DNA from 2 places in the Rhodococcus cercidiphylli genome. Region 2 is predicted to be linked to the other one. Evidence: predicted binding sites of a transcription regulator. Region 2 holds the regulator's gene; the other holds the start of a gene.
The links. The regulator LexA, encoded in region 2, represses DNA repair genes until DNA is damaged. The targets are predictions, from matches to a motif close to CGAACANNTGTTCG.
Positions count from the first base shown of each region.

Region 1: a site for LexA is predicted at 2,660-2,673, ahead of R3P95_RS13130 (HNH endonuclease signature motif containing protein). Genes of this name have one in related genera too.

Region 1 is NZ_JAWLKE010000004.1:548,439-555,634, forward strand. It holds gene R3P95_RS13125 (iron-siderophore ABC transporter substrate-binding protein) at 7-1,056, shown strand; gene R3P95_RS13130 (HNH endonuclease signature motif containing protein) at 1,218-2,645, opposite strand; gene R3P95_RS13135 (cryptochrome/photolyase family protein) at 2,838-4,310, opposite strand; gene R3P95_RS13140 (alkaline phosphatase D family protein) at 4,438-6,090, shown strand; gene trhO (oxygen-dependent tRNA uridine(34) hydroxylase TrhO) at 6,109-6,951, shown strand; gene R3P95_RS13150 (pseudouridine synthase) at 6,954-7,196, shown strand, end outside.
Region 2 is NZ_JAWLKE010000001.1:476,958-484,153, forward strand. It holds gene ptsP (phosphoenolpyruvate--protein phosphotransferase) at 1-1,319, shown strand, start outside; gene R3P95_RS02310 (uracil-xanthine permease family protein) at 1,342-2,613, shown strand; gene R3P95_RS02315 (acyl-CoA dehydrogenase family protein) at 2,763-3,905, shown strand; gene lexA (transcriptional repressor LexA) at 3,981-4,664, opposite strand; gene R3P95_RS02325 (hypothetical protein) at 5,050-5,463, shown strand; gene nrdR (transcriptional regulator NrdR) at 5,564-6,028, shown strand; gene hrpA (ATP-dependent RNA helicase HrpA) at 6,041-7,196, opposite strand, start outside.

The sequences.
Region 1 (7,196 bases), on a different contig from region 2:
GTAACCATGTTCTCAGTGTCACCGGCCGGTCGACGCACTACCGGCCGTGCAACCCTGCTGTCCACGCTTGCCGTGGCGGCCCTGGTGGTGGGGGCGTGCTCCTCTGCCGATACTGCCGAGCCCGAACAGGATGGCGGCGGCGACTTTGCCGCTGTCACCATCGATTCGGCTCTGGGTCAGGCCGTCATCACCGAGAAGCCGGAGCGCATCGTGACTCTGGGGCAGGGCTCGGCCGAGACGGCGATCGCGCTGGGCACCGTGCCCGTCGGCGTCGAGGAGTACTCGTGGGGTGCCGACGACACCGGGTATCTGCCGTGGGTTCACGACGCGGTGACCGAGTTGGGTGCCGAACTTCCCCAACAGTTCACCGGTGGAACCGAATTGAACATCGAAGCCGTTGCTGCCCTCGAACCCGACTTGATTCTGGCCCCGTGGTCCGGCGTCACGCAGGATCAGTTCGACAAGCTGAGCGCATTCGCACCGGTGGTCGCGTACGAGGAGCAGCCGTGGACGATCACCTGGGAAGACCAGATCACCGTCATCGGCAAGGCCATGGGGGAGGAAGCGAAGGCGGCGGACGAGATCGAGAAGATCAAGGGCCGCTTCGCCGACGCCACCAGCGAGCACCCCGAATATGCCGGGGTGAGTTTCTCGTACATCTACAACACCGGGCCCGGGACGCTGGGAGTGTTTCTTGCCGACGAGCAACGCGTCGCGATGGTGCGAGCACTCGGGTTGCAGGTCGATCCGGTGGTGAACACGCTCGACGAGACCGAGGGCACCGACTCGGCGGTCATCGGGTTGGAGAACGCGAATCTGTTGAACGACTCGGACCTGATCTTCACCTTCTACTCGGATCCGCAGAACCGCACCGACACCGAGAATCAGCCTGCCTACAAGCAGATCCCGGCCGTGTCCCGCGGTTCGGTCGTGGCGCCGACGGATCAGTCGTTCGTCACCGGATCGTCCATCATCAATCCGCTGACGGTGCCGTGGGCACTCGAGCGATATGTGCCGATGATCGACGAGGCTGTCGCGAAGCTCGACGCAAACTAGGTCAGTACATCTCGCGGCGACGTTCCCGTTCGAGCACCTGCTCGAGGTGATGTGGCACGACCGCGGTGACCGATCCTTGCTTCACTCGAATGAGTCTGTCGAACAATCTTTTCCAGCCCCGCACCGTGTTCTCGGTGCGGGGCTGGTGTCTTTCCTGAGGCTCACGCGATGTGGGGGCCTGCTCGGGCGTGGGACGGTCTGGGTTGTCGGTAGGGGTCGACGGTTGCCGGTGGTACGAACCACGGGTGGTTGTCGGTGCCGATGAACACTTCCCAATCCGAATGGTGGATCAGTCGGTGATGGAATCCGCACAGTAGGACGAGGTTGTTCATGTCGGTGGGTCCGCCGTCACCCCAATGCCAGATGTGGTGTCCTTCGGTCCAGGCGGCGGGTTTTCCACAGCCGGGGAACGCGCAGCCGTGATCGCGGGCGGTGAGAGCTCTGCGTTGTTTGGCGGTGACGGTGCGGGCGGTGCGGGCGAGGTTCAACGGGTTGCCGTTCTCGTCCATCACGATCGCAGTGAGAACACAATCACAGGCCAACTGGCGGGAGGTGTTGCGGGAGAGCGGTCCCATCCACGGCAGCCACCCGACCGAAGCGCCGTCGCCGAACAAGTCTCGATACGCGCCGCGATCAGCGGCCGCTCCCGCAGCGCTGCCGGCCTCGGGTTCATCCGCCGCGTCCGGTTCTGCCGTGTCGGGGTGAATCGGGCCACCGGTGTTGATGTCGACGGGATCGACTGTGTCGGTGTCGGATTCTGTTGCTGCGCGTGAGGTTTCGTCGTCGGTGATGTCGTCTTCGCCTCCGCAGTTCTGGAGGTCGGTGAGGTCCTGTAACCGGATGTGCAGGTTCAGGTGGGGGCGTTCTCCGCCTTCGATGGGGCGATCACTGGAGGCGAGATACTGGTCGAGGATGTGTCCGAAGGCGTCGGCTCTGCGCCGGGCGGGGCTGCGATCGTCTGCGATTTTGAGTGTCCCGGCTCCGTCGGCGGCGGGGTGGGGTTCGGTCAGCGGGGAGAGGGCGGTGAGCAGCTTTTCTCCGGTGATCGCATCGAAATCTCCTTTCAACACCAGCCGCCCGTTCAGGGTTGTGGAGGCGAAGAGTTCGTTGCGGTCGGTGTTCTCGGAGGGTGGTTTCTTGTTGCCGAAGCTGTCTTCGAGTCTGGTGATCGCTGCACGGATCCGACCGGTGCGCGCGTCGGGTCCTGTCGCAGCCTTGATCAAGGCGGCGCGGGCCATAACGCGACCCTCTTCCAGGAGGTTCTCCGGTGGTGTTTCGGCGAAGGTGAGGATCAGCGCGGCGTGGTCGATGGTCATGACGCCGGTGTTCACGGCGTCGGCGATGTCGGGGAACGCGGCCATGCCGCGGGCGAGGGCGACGATCTTGGTGGCTTTGGACGGTGAGAGCAGGGTGGTGGAGGTCAGCCAGCCGGCGGGTCCGGGGAAGCCGAGTTTCTCTCGGCTCACGCGGGTGTCGATCTCGCCGACGAGAGAGATCCGGCGGGCCTCCAACAACTGGATTCGGTGGGAGACCGCGGCGGCGTCGGCGAGCAGTTCGCTCTCGCTCAGTTGCCAGATCTCCGTGGTCATGGAAGCAAGTGTATCGAACGTGCGTTCGACTGGCAACCATAGTGCAATCGAAAACTATTGCCCTGCATAAGGATTCGAGAACCCGAACCTGTCGGTGCGTCATGGTAGAGGACCCGCGGCACCCGAAGATCGCACGTCTCGGCCAATTTGCTGTGACAAATGCACCCGAACGTCGGTGCGTTTCCTGATGCGTCAGTACACCTCGCGTTGCCGCTCCTGTTCCAGCACCTGCTCCAAGTCGCTCAATCGGTTCATCGACGACACCTGCCGCGCCGTACGGTGATTGAGCGCCAACATCTCTCGATGCCGGTGCACGAATGCCCAGTAACCGGCGGTGAAGGGGCAGGCGTCGTCGCCCAGTCGCTTTTTCGGGTTGAATTCGCACGGCTTGCAGTAGTCGGTCATGCGGTTCAGGTACGCCCCGCCCGAGGCGTACGGCTTGGTTGCGATCACCCCGCCGTCCGCGTGTTGACTCATGCCGATGACGTTCACCGGCATCACCCAGGCAAATCCGTCGACGAAAGCCGTGGCGAACCACTCGGTCAGCGCTCGCGGATCCCAGGCGTGTTGCAGCGCAAAGTTTCCCAGGATCATCAGTCGTGGGATGTGGTGCACCCACCCGCGATCACGCACGCCGTCGACGGTGCTGGACAGGCATTTCGCCACCACGGCATCACCGTCCAACTCCGTCAGCCAATCCGGTAGTGGCTCATGGGCTTCGAGCTTGTTTCGCTCGAGATACTCCGGTCCCAGATGCCAGTACAGATGCCACACGTATTCGCGCCAACCGAGGATCTGCCGCACGAACCCTTCGACGCTCGCCAAGGGTGTGCCGTCTCGGTGGGCGTCCTCGGCGGCGTGCGCCACGTCCAGCGGTTGCAGCAGGCCGAGGTTCAGTGGCACCGACAGCAACGAGTGCGACATCGTCCAGTCGTCAGCCATCACGGCATCCTCGTACTTGCCGAAGTCGTACAGGCGATAGTTCACGAAGTGCGCCAACGCATCCGACGCCTCAGCAGCAGTCACCGCGAACACGCGAGGTCCGTCCACGCCGACCGTGTCGAGGTCCCAGTCGTCGAGGTCGGCGCGCACCTGCTCGTCGATCGCGTCCTCGGTCGGCCACCACGGTTCCTCCACGCCCAGCGTCAGGCGTCCCTTCGGCGGCGGTGACTGATTCTCGGCGTCGAGGTTCCACTTTCCGGAGACCGGTTCGGAACCGTCCATCAGTACACCGAACTTCTTGCGTTGCTCGCGGTAGAACGTCTCCATCCGAAAGGTGCCACGCTCGGCTGCCCACTCCGCAAAATCGGCGCGGGGAAGCGCGAACATCGGCGTCGGCAGAATCTCCGAGACCAGCCCCTCCTCGTGCAAGGCGGCGACGAACTTCTCCGCCGCGTGCGAGGTGGGCTCGAACACCACCACGGGCTTGCCGTACTCGGCCAACCCTTCGCGATACGTCTCGGTCTGCAGGTAGGTGACGCGATCACCCAACTCGTCAGCGAGGTGCCGCATCCCCGACAACACGAGATGCAGCTTCTGTCGGTGGTATCTCCGACGCCGGAACACGCGCCTGGACTCGATCATCAGCACTTCTCGATCCGCATTCTCGTCCACGGAGTGAAAGTGCGGGCCGAGCTGATCACCGAACAACCACAGAGCGTCCATTCCCGGAGTGTTCTCCCGCAGCGACGAAGGCAAACCAGCGTCCGGCACATGGCCGGCCGGTGAACACTGTGGCCGACCCAGGCGCGCCTTACTTGACCACCGACCATCCATCGCATGGACTGACCCGATGCACGCTGAGTCTGCGCTTTCCAGAAGGACGTTTCTTCGCTCGTCGTCGGTGGCCGTCGCGGTGGCCGGAGTCGCCACGACACTGCCGGCGATCGCCCACGCGCAGGGCAGTGACCGCGGCTTTCTGCACGGGGTGGCGTCGGGAGATCCCTTGCCCGACGCGATCGTGCTCTGGACCCGCATCACCCCCACGCCCGACGCGACCCCGGGCTCCGGCGTCGGCCCGCAGGTATCGGTGACGTGGCGTGTTGCCCGCAGCGCGGACATGGGTGACATCGTCGCCTCCGGAACCGTCGAAACCGGCCCCGCCACCGACCACACCGTCAAGGTCGACGTCGACGGGCTCAGCGCTGACACCACGTACTTCTACGACTTCCGGACGAACGACGCGGCATCGGCCGTCGGGACGACGCACACCGCACCGGCCAACGACGCCGATATCGATGCGATGCGCTTCGGCGTCGTCTCGTGCTCCAACTGGGAGTCGGGCTACTTCGGCGCGTACCGGCACCTGGCCGCCCGAGGAGATCTCGACGCCATCGTCCATCTCGGGGATTACATCTACGAGTACGAAACCGGCGGATTTCCGGGCCGCGACGGGGTGATCCGGCAGCATTCGCCCACCCACGAGATCGTCACCCTTGCCGACTACCGTCAGCGGCACGGGCAGTACAAGTCCGATCCAGATCTGCAGGCCGCGCACGTCGGCGTGCCGTGGATCTGCACGTGGGACGACCACGAATCTGCCAACGACGCCTACGACACCGGCGCACAGAATCACACTCCGGGCACCGAGGGCGATTGGTCCACCCGCAAGGCCAATTCCGAGCAGGCGTACTACGAGTGGATGCCGGTGCGCGCGGCGGGCACCGCAACCAACCGTCACCTCTACCGTCGGCTGCGGTTCGGCAACCTCCTCGAATTGTCGATGCTGGACCTACGCACCTACCGCTCGCAGCAGGTGTTGCCGTTCAACGGGCCCGAGGTCGATTCGCCCAACCGGACCATCACCGGCGCGGAGCAGATGCAGTGGCTCACCGACGGCATCGTCTCGTCGCCGACGCAGTGGAAGATCGTCGGGAATCCGGTGATGATCACGCCCACTCTCATCCCGCCGCTGGACCGGGACGCGGCCAGGGCGGTCACCTCGCTTCTCGGGATCCCGGAGGGCGGTCTGCCGTACAACGCCGATCCGTGGGACGGATACACCGCCGACCGCCGCAAGCTGCTCGGTGCCATCGTGGACGCGGGCGTCGACAACACCGTCTTCATCACCGGCGACATCCACTCGGCCTGGGCCTGCGAGGTACCCCTCGACGCGGCGCAGTACGCAACCACCGAGCCTGCTGCCACGGAGCTCGTCGTCACCTCGGTCAGCTCGGCCAACATCGACGACCTGACGCGTACTCCGCCGCACACGCTGGGCCGGGTCGCCGAGGAGGCATTCAAGGCGCTCAACCAGCACGTGAAGTTCGTGGACCTGGACAGTCACGGGTTCGGCGTCTTCGAGGTCACCAGGACGGCGGCTCGGATGGACCACTGGTTCCTCACCGCCAAGGAGGATCCGCAGACCGGCGTCTACTGGGGAGCGGGCTTCACCGTCGACTCCGGCACCCAGCGAGTCCGGGCGGCGGCACCACCTGCCGGGTAACGCGCCATACTGGTCGGCGTGGCTGTACCGAAAATCGTCCTGTTCTACGTGTTCACTCCGCTACCCGATCCCGAGGCGATCCGGTTGTGGCAACAGACGCTGGCCGCGTCGAACAATCTGACCGGACGCATCCTGATCTCCGAGCACGGCATCAACGCGACGGTGGGCGGTGACGTCGACGACGTCAAACGGTACGTCCGTGGCACCCGCAGCTACCCGGCCTTCAAGGCCGCCGACGTCAAGTGGTCCGAGGGGCTCGGCAACGACTTCCCGCGCCTGAGCGTGCGGGTGCGCGACGAGATCGTCACGTTCGGTGCCCCCGGCGAGTTGAAGGTCGACGCCGACGGAGTGGTCGGCGGCGGTAAACACCTGAGTCCGCAGCAGGTACACGAGCTCGTCGATTCCCGCGGCGACGACGTCGTCTTCTTCGACGGGCGCAACGCGTTCGAGGCGCAGATCGGCAAGTTCAAGAACGCGGTGGTGCCCGACGTCGAGACGACGAGGGATTTCGTCTCCCAACTCGACTCCGGTGCGTACGACCACCTGAAGCAGTCCCCGGTCGTCACCTACTGCACCGGGGGAGTGCGCTGCGAGGTGCTGTCATCGTTGATGGTCGCGCGCGGGTTCGAGGAGGTGTATCAGCTCGACGGTGGAATCGTCCGGTACGCAGAGACTTTCGGCGACGACGCGCTCTGGGAGGGCTCGCTCTTCGTCTTCGACAAGCGGATGGCGCAGAACTTCTCCGATCACACCGCCGTCATCGGTCGCTGCAGTGCCTGCGGCAATCCGACGTCCCGGTACCAGGACTTCGACGGCGACGCCGGCCGTGGTCTGCGGTTGATCTGTCTCGACTGCGCCTGACGATGCTGCCCTTCCGGGACGGTCTCGCTCCGTTGAGATTGCTTTTGCCGCATGGTGATTCGGCCATCACGATCGTGGAGTATCTCGAACGTGAGCTGCCCGAGGACGACTGGCGGCGGGCCGTGCTCGACGCCGAAGTGGTCGACGAGAAGAGCCGGCCGATCTCCATCGACACGAGGTATCGCGCCGGCAGTCAGGTGTACTTCTATCGTGTTCCAGCGCAGGAGGTTCCGGTTCCGTTCGAG
Region 2 (7,196 bases):
TCACCCAGCTCGGCGGGCTGATGGCCGAGCGTGTGACCGATCTGCGCGACATTCGCGATCGCGTCATCGCCGAGATCCTCGGCGTTCCGGAGCCCGGTGTTCCGGTACCGGACCAACCGTCGGTGCTGTTCGCCGACGACCTTGCGCCCGCCGACACCGCCGGCCTGGACCCCACCCTGATCGTGGGACTCGCCACCTCGCTGGGCGGTCCGACCAGTCACACCGCGATCATTGCGCGCCAGCTGGGCATTCCGTGCATCGTCGCCGTGGCTGGGCTCGACGACATCGCAGCGGGTACGAACGCATCGGTCGACGGAACCAGCGGCCGCATCGATCTCGAACCCGACGCCGACTCGGCCCGCGCTGCCGTGGTGTCTGCCCGCGACGAGCTCGACCGGGTATCCCAGTGGGTCGGTCCCGGAACCACCGCCGACGGCCACGCAGTCGACATTCTCGCCAACGTCCAGGACGGTGCCGGTGCTCGCGCGGCGCGGTCGAGCGCAGCGGACGGCGTCGGTCTGTTTCGTACCGAGCTGTGCTTCCTGGACCGCGACTCCGAACCCACCGTCGACGAGCAGGCCGAGATCTACGCACAGGTACTCGACGCGTTCGCAGGCAAGAAGGTCGTCGTTCGGACTCTCGATGCCGGCTCGGACAAGCCACTTCGGTTCGCCACTCATCCCGACGAGGCCAACCCGGCCCTGGGCATTCGCGGCATCCGCATCGCCGAGGCCGATCGAGGGATTCTGTACCGCCAGCTCGACGGCATCGCAGCAGCCGCCAAGGCGACCGATTCCTCCCCGTGGGTGATGGCTCCGATGATCGCGACGGCGCTGGAGGCAAAGGATTTCGCTGCCGACGTCCGCGAGCGCGGACTCACTCCGGGGGTCATGATCGAGATCCCCGCCGCCGCTCTGCTCGCCGAACACATCCTCGAGCACGTGGACTTCCTGTCCATCGGTACCAACGATCTGGCGCAGTACACGATGGCCGCCGACCGCATGTCCGCTCAGCTCGCCGGCCTGACCGATCCGTGGCAGCCGGCCGTGTTGGCGCTGGTGGCGCACACCGCGGCCGCGGGAGCCAAGGCGGGCAAGCCCGTCGGAGTCTGCGGTGAGGCCGCTGCCGATCCGCTGCTGGCCTGCGTGCTGGTAGGGCTGGGCATCACCTCGCTCTCGGCTGCGTCGGCTGCCGTCGCGCACGTGGGGTCGAAACTGGCAACGGTCACGCTCGCTCAGTGCAAGGAAGCGGCCGCGGCCGCCCTGAAAACGGACAGCACCGCCGCTGCCCGCGAGGCAGTGAGCGCGATTCTCGGCTGATCCAATAGTGTTGCCTTCCATCATGAGAACTCTCGGTTGGACGCTGCACGGAAACGGAAAGACCGTCGACGCCGGGGCGGTGGTCTCGCCCGATGAGCGATTGACGTGGCCCCGTACCATCGGTATCGGAATGCAGCATGTGGTCGCGATGTTCGGCGCGACCCTGTTGGTTCCGACGATCACCGGATTTCCGGTGTCGACGACACTGCTGTTCTCGGGCATAGGGACGGCGCTGTTCCTGGTCATCACCCGAGGCCGGGTGCCCAGCTACCTGGGTTCCTCCTTCGCGTTTCTGGCCCCGCTCGGTGCCACCCAAGCCGACGGACCTGCCGCCCAGCTCGGAGCCGTGCTGTGTGTGGGCGTCGTACTGGCAGCGGTGGGCTTCGTGGTGAAGTTCGCAGGGCAGCGGGTACTCGACGCGGCGATGCCGCCCGTCGTGACCGGTGCCGTCGTGGTACTCATCGGGCTGAACCTGGCACCGGCCGCCACCACGTCGTTCGAGGCACAGCCGCTGATCGCAGCCATCACCCTGGTCGCGATTCTGTTGGCGACAGCGGTAGGACCTGGCCTGATCGGGCGACTGGGAATCCTGCTCGGCGTCGTCGTGGGTTGGGTGTTCGCCGCAGTCACCGGAGGGATCGCGCAACCGCGGCTCGACGCATTGAGCGCTGCGAGCTGGATCGGTCTGCCCGAGTTTCGTGGACCGTCGTTCGAGCTGTCGGTGATCCTCGTGGCGCTGCCGGTGGTGATCGTCCTGGTCGCCGAGAACGTGGGGCACGTCAAAGCCGTCGCCGCGATGACCGGCAAGAACCTCGACGATGTGGCCGGCGACGCCTTGATCGCCGACGGGCTGGCGACCACGCTGGCCGGAGCGGGCGGCGGTTCGGGAACCACCACCTACGCGGAGAACATCGGCGTCATGGCGGCCACTCGTGTCTACTCGACCGCCGCGTACTGGGTCGCATCGATCACCGCGACGGTGCTCGCGTTCTCGCCCAAGTTCGGTGCACTGATCTTCACCGTGCCCGACGGGGTCATCGGCGGCGCAACCCTGGTTCTGTACGGCCTCATCGGGCTGCTGGGCGTACGCATCTGGACCGACGCCAAGGTCGACTTCACCGATCCGGTCAATCTCATGGTCGTCGCTGCAGCGCTCGTCGCCGGAATCGGTGACCTGACGCTGTCCGTCGGATCGGTCGAGCTCGGCGGTATCGCGTGGGGTTCCGTCGGCATCCTTCTCGGGTACCCGATCGTCTCGGCGCTCGCGAGAAGGGCGGGCAAACGCGCACGGTAGCGGGGTCGGTCACGAATCGCGCGCGTTTTGGTCATCGACCTCCGTGACGTCCCGAACGTACTGTTGGAGCGTGATGTCAGTCGTACCGACGACCGCGAATGACACCGTTCACAGGTCGATGTCGGTATGCACCGAACAAGGAGATCTGCGTGGAACGCACACTTTTCGAGCCCGAGCACGAGTTGTTCCGGGAGTCGTACCGGAAATTTCTCGATCAGCACGTAGCGCCGAACCATGCGAAGTGGGAAGAGCAGAACATCGTCGACCGCGACGTCTGGGTCGAGGCCGGTAAGCAGGGCTTCCTCGGAACGGCAGCGCCCGAGGAATTCGGTGGCGGCGGAGTCAAGGACTTCCGCTACAACGCCATCGTCACCGAGGAAACCACCCGCGGCGGATACAGCGGTATCGGCTTCACCCTGCACAACGACGTCGTCGCGCCGTATTTCATCGACCTTGCCAACGACGAGCAGAAGCAGCGCTGGCTCCCCGGATTCTGCTCCGGCGAACTGATCACCGCGATCGCGATGACCGAGCCCGGCACCGGAAGCGACCTGCAGGGCATCAAGACCAAGGCTGTCCGTGACGGCGACGACTGGGTGCTCAACGGCTCGAAGACGTTCATCACCAACGGAATCAACGCCGACCTGATCATCGTCGTGGCCTGCACCGACCCCGAGAAGGGCGCACAGGGCTTCAGCCTGCTGGTCGTCGAACGCGACATGCCCGGATTCGAGCGCGGCCGCAACCTCGACAAGATCGGCATGAAGGCTCAGGACACCGCCGAACTCAGCTTCACCGACGTGCGCGTGCCCGCCGCCAACCTGCTGGGCGAGGAAGGCATGGGCTTCATCTACCTCATGCAGAATCTGCCCCAGGAACGCCTGTCGATCGCCGTCGTCGCGGCCGCCGCGATGGAATCCGCGCTCGAGATGACGATCCAGTACTGCCGCGACCGTAAGGCCTTCGGAAAGTCGATCGGCAAGTTCCAGAACACCCGATTCGTGTTGGCGGAGTTGGCCACCGAGACCACCGCCACCCGCATCATGGTGGACAAGTTCATCGAACTGCTCAACGAAGACAAGCTGACCGTCCAAGAAGCTGCCATGGCGAAATGGTGGACCACCGAGAACCAGGTCAAACTGATCGACCGGTGCCTGCAGTTGCACGGTGGCTACGGCTACATGAAGGAATACCCGATCGCCAAGGCGTACATGGACTCCCGTGTGCAGACCATCTACGGCGGCACCACCGAGATCATGAAGGAGATCATCGGCCGCGGATTGAATCTGTGATCCGCTGATCCGAAGAACGCGAAGGGCCGCAGCACATGTGCTGCGGCCCTTCGCATGTCACTGCCGTGACGATCTCTACAGCTTGCGCATCACGGTCACGACCTTGCCGAGGATCGCGGCGTTGTTGCCCGGAATGGGCTCGAACAGCGGATTGTGCGGCAGCAGCCACACCTCGCCCTTGGACCGCTTGAACGTCTTGACGGTGGCCTCCCCGTCGATCATCGCAGCGACGATGTCACCGTTGTCGGCCACGGACTGCTGACGAACCACCACCCAGTCGCCGTCGCAGATGGCCGCGTCGATCATCGACTCGCCGACCACTTTCAGCAGAAACAGAGAGCCCTGACCGACCAGCTCGCGGGGGAGCGGGAACACGTCCTCGACGGCCTCTTCGGCCAGGATCGGACCGCCGGCGGCGATCCGGCCCAGCACCGGCACGAACGTCGGGGTCGGCAACCGATCCTGTTCCTCGGACGCGGGCGAACCGTCGACCGCGGCGGCAGCCTGGTCGGCCTGCACCTCGTCGAGACCCCGGACGTCGACGGCACGGGGACGGTTGGCGTCGCGCCGGAGGAAGCCCTTGCGCTCGAGGGTGCGCAGCTGGTGAGCAACGGAAGAGGTCGATGTCAGACCGACCGCATCGCCGATCTCGCGGATGCTGGGCGGGTAGCCGCGCTCGGTGACCGACGCGCGAATGACCTCGAGTACCTTCCGCTGCCGCTCGGTCAGACCCGCACTGATGTCGGTGCCGACCTCCATGGCCTTTGACGTGGGTTCCGCAGCCGACTTTCCTGCTGCGGCCTTGGTGGCGGTGGCCTTGGCTCCGGTCGTCCTGGAACCCGTCGTCGTGGAACGCGTGGTCGACCTCGTCGAGGTCTCGTCCTTCATGCTGTCGGCCTCCTGCTGGTGTCCTGGGATCCGGTCTGCGGGGTAGGTCTGCGCGGACTGGAGTTGATGGTGTCGACTCGTGTGGCGTGTGGTTTCTGACACGAATCTAGCGTGTATCAGCTGTTGAATCAAACATCTGTTCGACTCGTGTCGCGTTTTCTGCAGACTTTGTCGGAGGCTCGTGATAGAACTTCGAACAAGCGTCCATCGAACGCCTGATCGAACAATCGATCCAACGAGCGAAGTCGAGGTTCCGATGACCATCATCACCGATCGCCCCACCGCCGCCGGTGTCCGTGCCCGGTCGACCGTCGTCGAGCGTCGTCGCCGGGCCCGTCCCGTTCTGCGGAGTCCCCTCGGGATGCACGGTGTCACCACGGTGCCCCGTACGCAGAGCGCACCGTGCGTTCCGGTCCTCGACCCGTCGTGGACCGACGTCACCGATCGTGAGGAGGCCGATCGCGAGTTCGACGCGACCTCCGCGCACTTCGCGAGCCAGCCGGTTCGACTGCGATCGCTGGTGTTGTGGATGCTCGCAGTGGTCGTCGTGGCCGGTGGTCTGATCGGCATCGCGAACCTGCGAGCCGTCGCACCCGATGCAGGTGTGCAGCCGGCCGGTGTGGTCGAAGTGCACGACGGAGCTCTCGTCGAGTACACGACCGGCAGATGACCACCGCCCCCGTCGGGTTCGAGAAGGCTGAGTATCCTCGGTGGACTGCCCCGATGTGCGTGCTCGTCGTCGGAGCATCGGCTACGACGGAGGGTCCCTCATGCATTGCCCGTTCTGCAGGCATCCCGACTCACGCGTGGTCGACTCGCGTGAGATGGACGAGGGACAGGCAATCCGGCGGCGTCGCTCCTGCCCGGAGTGCGGTCGTCGTTTCACGACCGTCGAGGCAGCAGTGCTTGCAGTCGTGAAGCGCAGCGGCGTGACCGAGCCGTTCAGCCGCGAGAAGGTCGTCAAGGGAGTTCGACGCGCGTGCCAGGGCAGAGATGTCGACAACGATGCGCTCAACCTGCTGGCACAGCAGGTCGAGGACGCAATCCGTGCAGCGGGATCAGCGGAGATCCCCAGCAACGAGGTGGGATTGGCCATTCTCGGTCCGCTCCGTGATCTGGACGAAGTGGCGTACCTGCGCTTCGCTTCCGTGTACCGCTCGTTCAGTTCGGCCGAGGACTTCGAGAAGGAAATCCACGAACTGCGTAAGCACCGCGAGTCCGCCGACATCGACTGACAGTTCCGCCCGTCAGCGGCTCTGGTCCGAGATCGCCTTCTCGATACGCTTCTCGGAGACCGGATACGCCGTACGAATCCCTTGGGCGAACAGTCCCACGCGCAGCTCCTCGATCATCCAGAACAACTCCTGCACCCCGGAACTGTTCTTTCTGCTCTCCGGAAGCGAATCCAGCAGTCGTCCGTACGACGCGTACACCCGATCGAGTACATCCATCGCCGCCGCGTCACGGCCTGCGCTGCTCGGCAGAGTGGCCAACCGCTTCGTCGCCGCCGCGAGATAGCGCGGCAGGTCCGCCAATCTGCGAGAACCGAACTCGGTGACGAATCCGCGAAAGATCAAGCCGTCGAGCTGCTCCCGAACATCGTCTGCCGGCTCACCCGAGGCTGATTGCAGTTGCGCCGACAAAGCCAGGGCAGCGGTCAGCACAGGACGAACCAGGGCGAGGACCGCGGCGGTACGCTGCGGGACCTCCGCGTGCACGAGCGCCCTGAGCTTGTCGAAAGCCTCGGGATCTCGTACCGGTCCACCGTGCGCGTCCATTGCTTCCTCGACCGCGAGAACCCGGCATTCCTCGAGCAGTGCATCGACTCCGCCGTACGGATTCTGGCCGAGGGCAAGCCGTTCCGCCGTCGGTAATCCGGCCAACAGTGCTTTGGTGCCCTTCGGCGCAGTCGACAGCAGCAGAGCCCTGGTTCCGGAACGCATCGCTGCCCGCTGCTGAGCAGGGGTGCTCAGGACTCGAACCGCCACGCCCGGTCCTTCCGGCACCAAAGCCGGATAGCCGGTGACCTTCTGGCCTCCCACATCTCGGGTGACGGTCGACTCCAACCGTCCCAGCGTGCTCGAGGTCCACGCCAGCGAGGGCGCACGCTCGGCGTCGCCCACCGCGCTGGCCACCTGGCGGCCGACCTCACCGGACAAACCGGTACGCAGAGCGGTCAGATCCTTGTTGCTGCCCAACACCTTTCCGGACGGGTCGACGGCCGCGAACGTCATTCTCAGGTGCTCGGGGAGTGCCGCAACATCGAAGTCCTTCGCCGTGATGTGGCACTGGGCCGCCCGCGAGAGCTCACGGGCCAATGCCGTCACCAACGTTTCGGCGCGGGGCCGCATGACCGCCAATGCCGCGGCTGCGAAGTCGGGGGCCGGCACGACATTGCGGCGC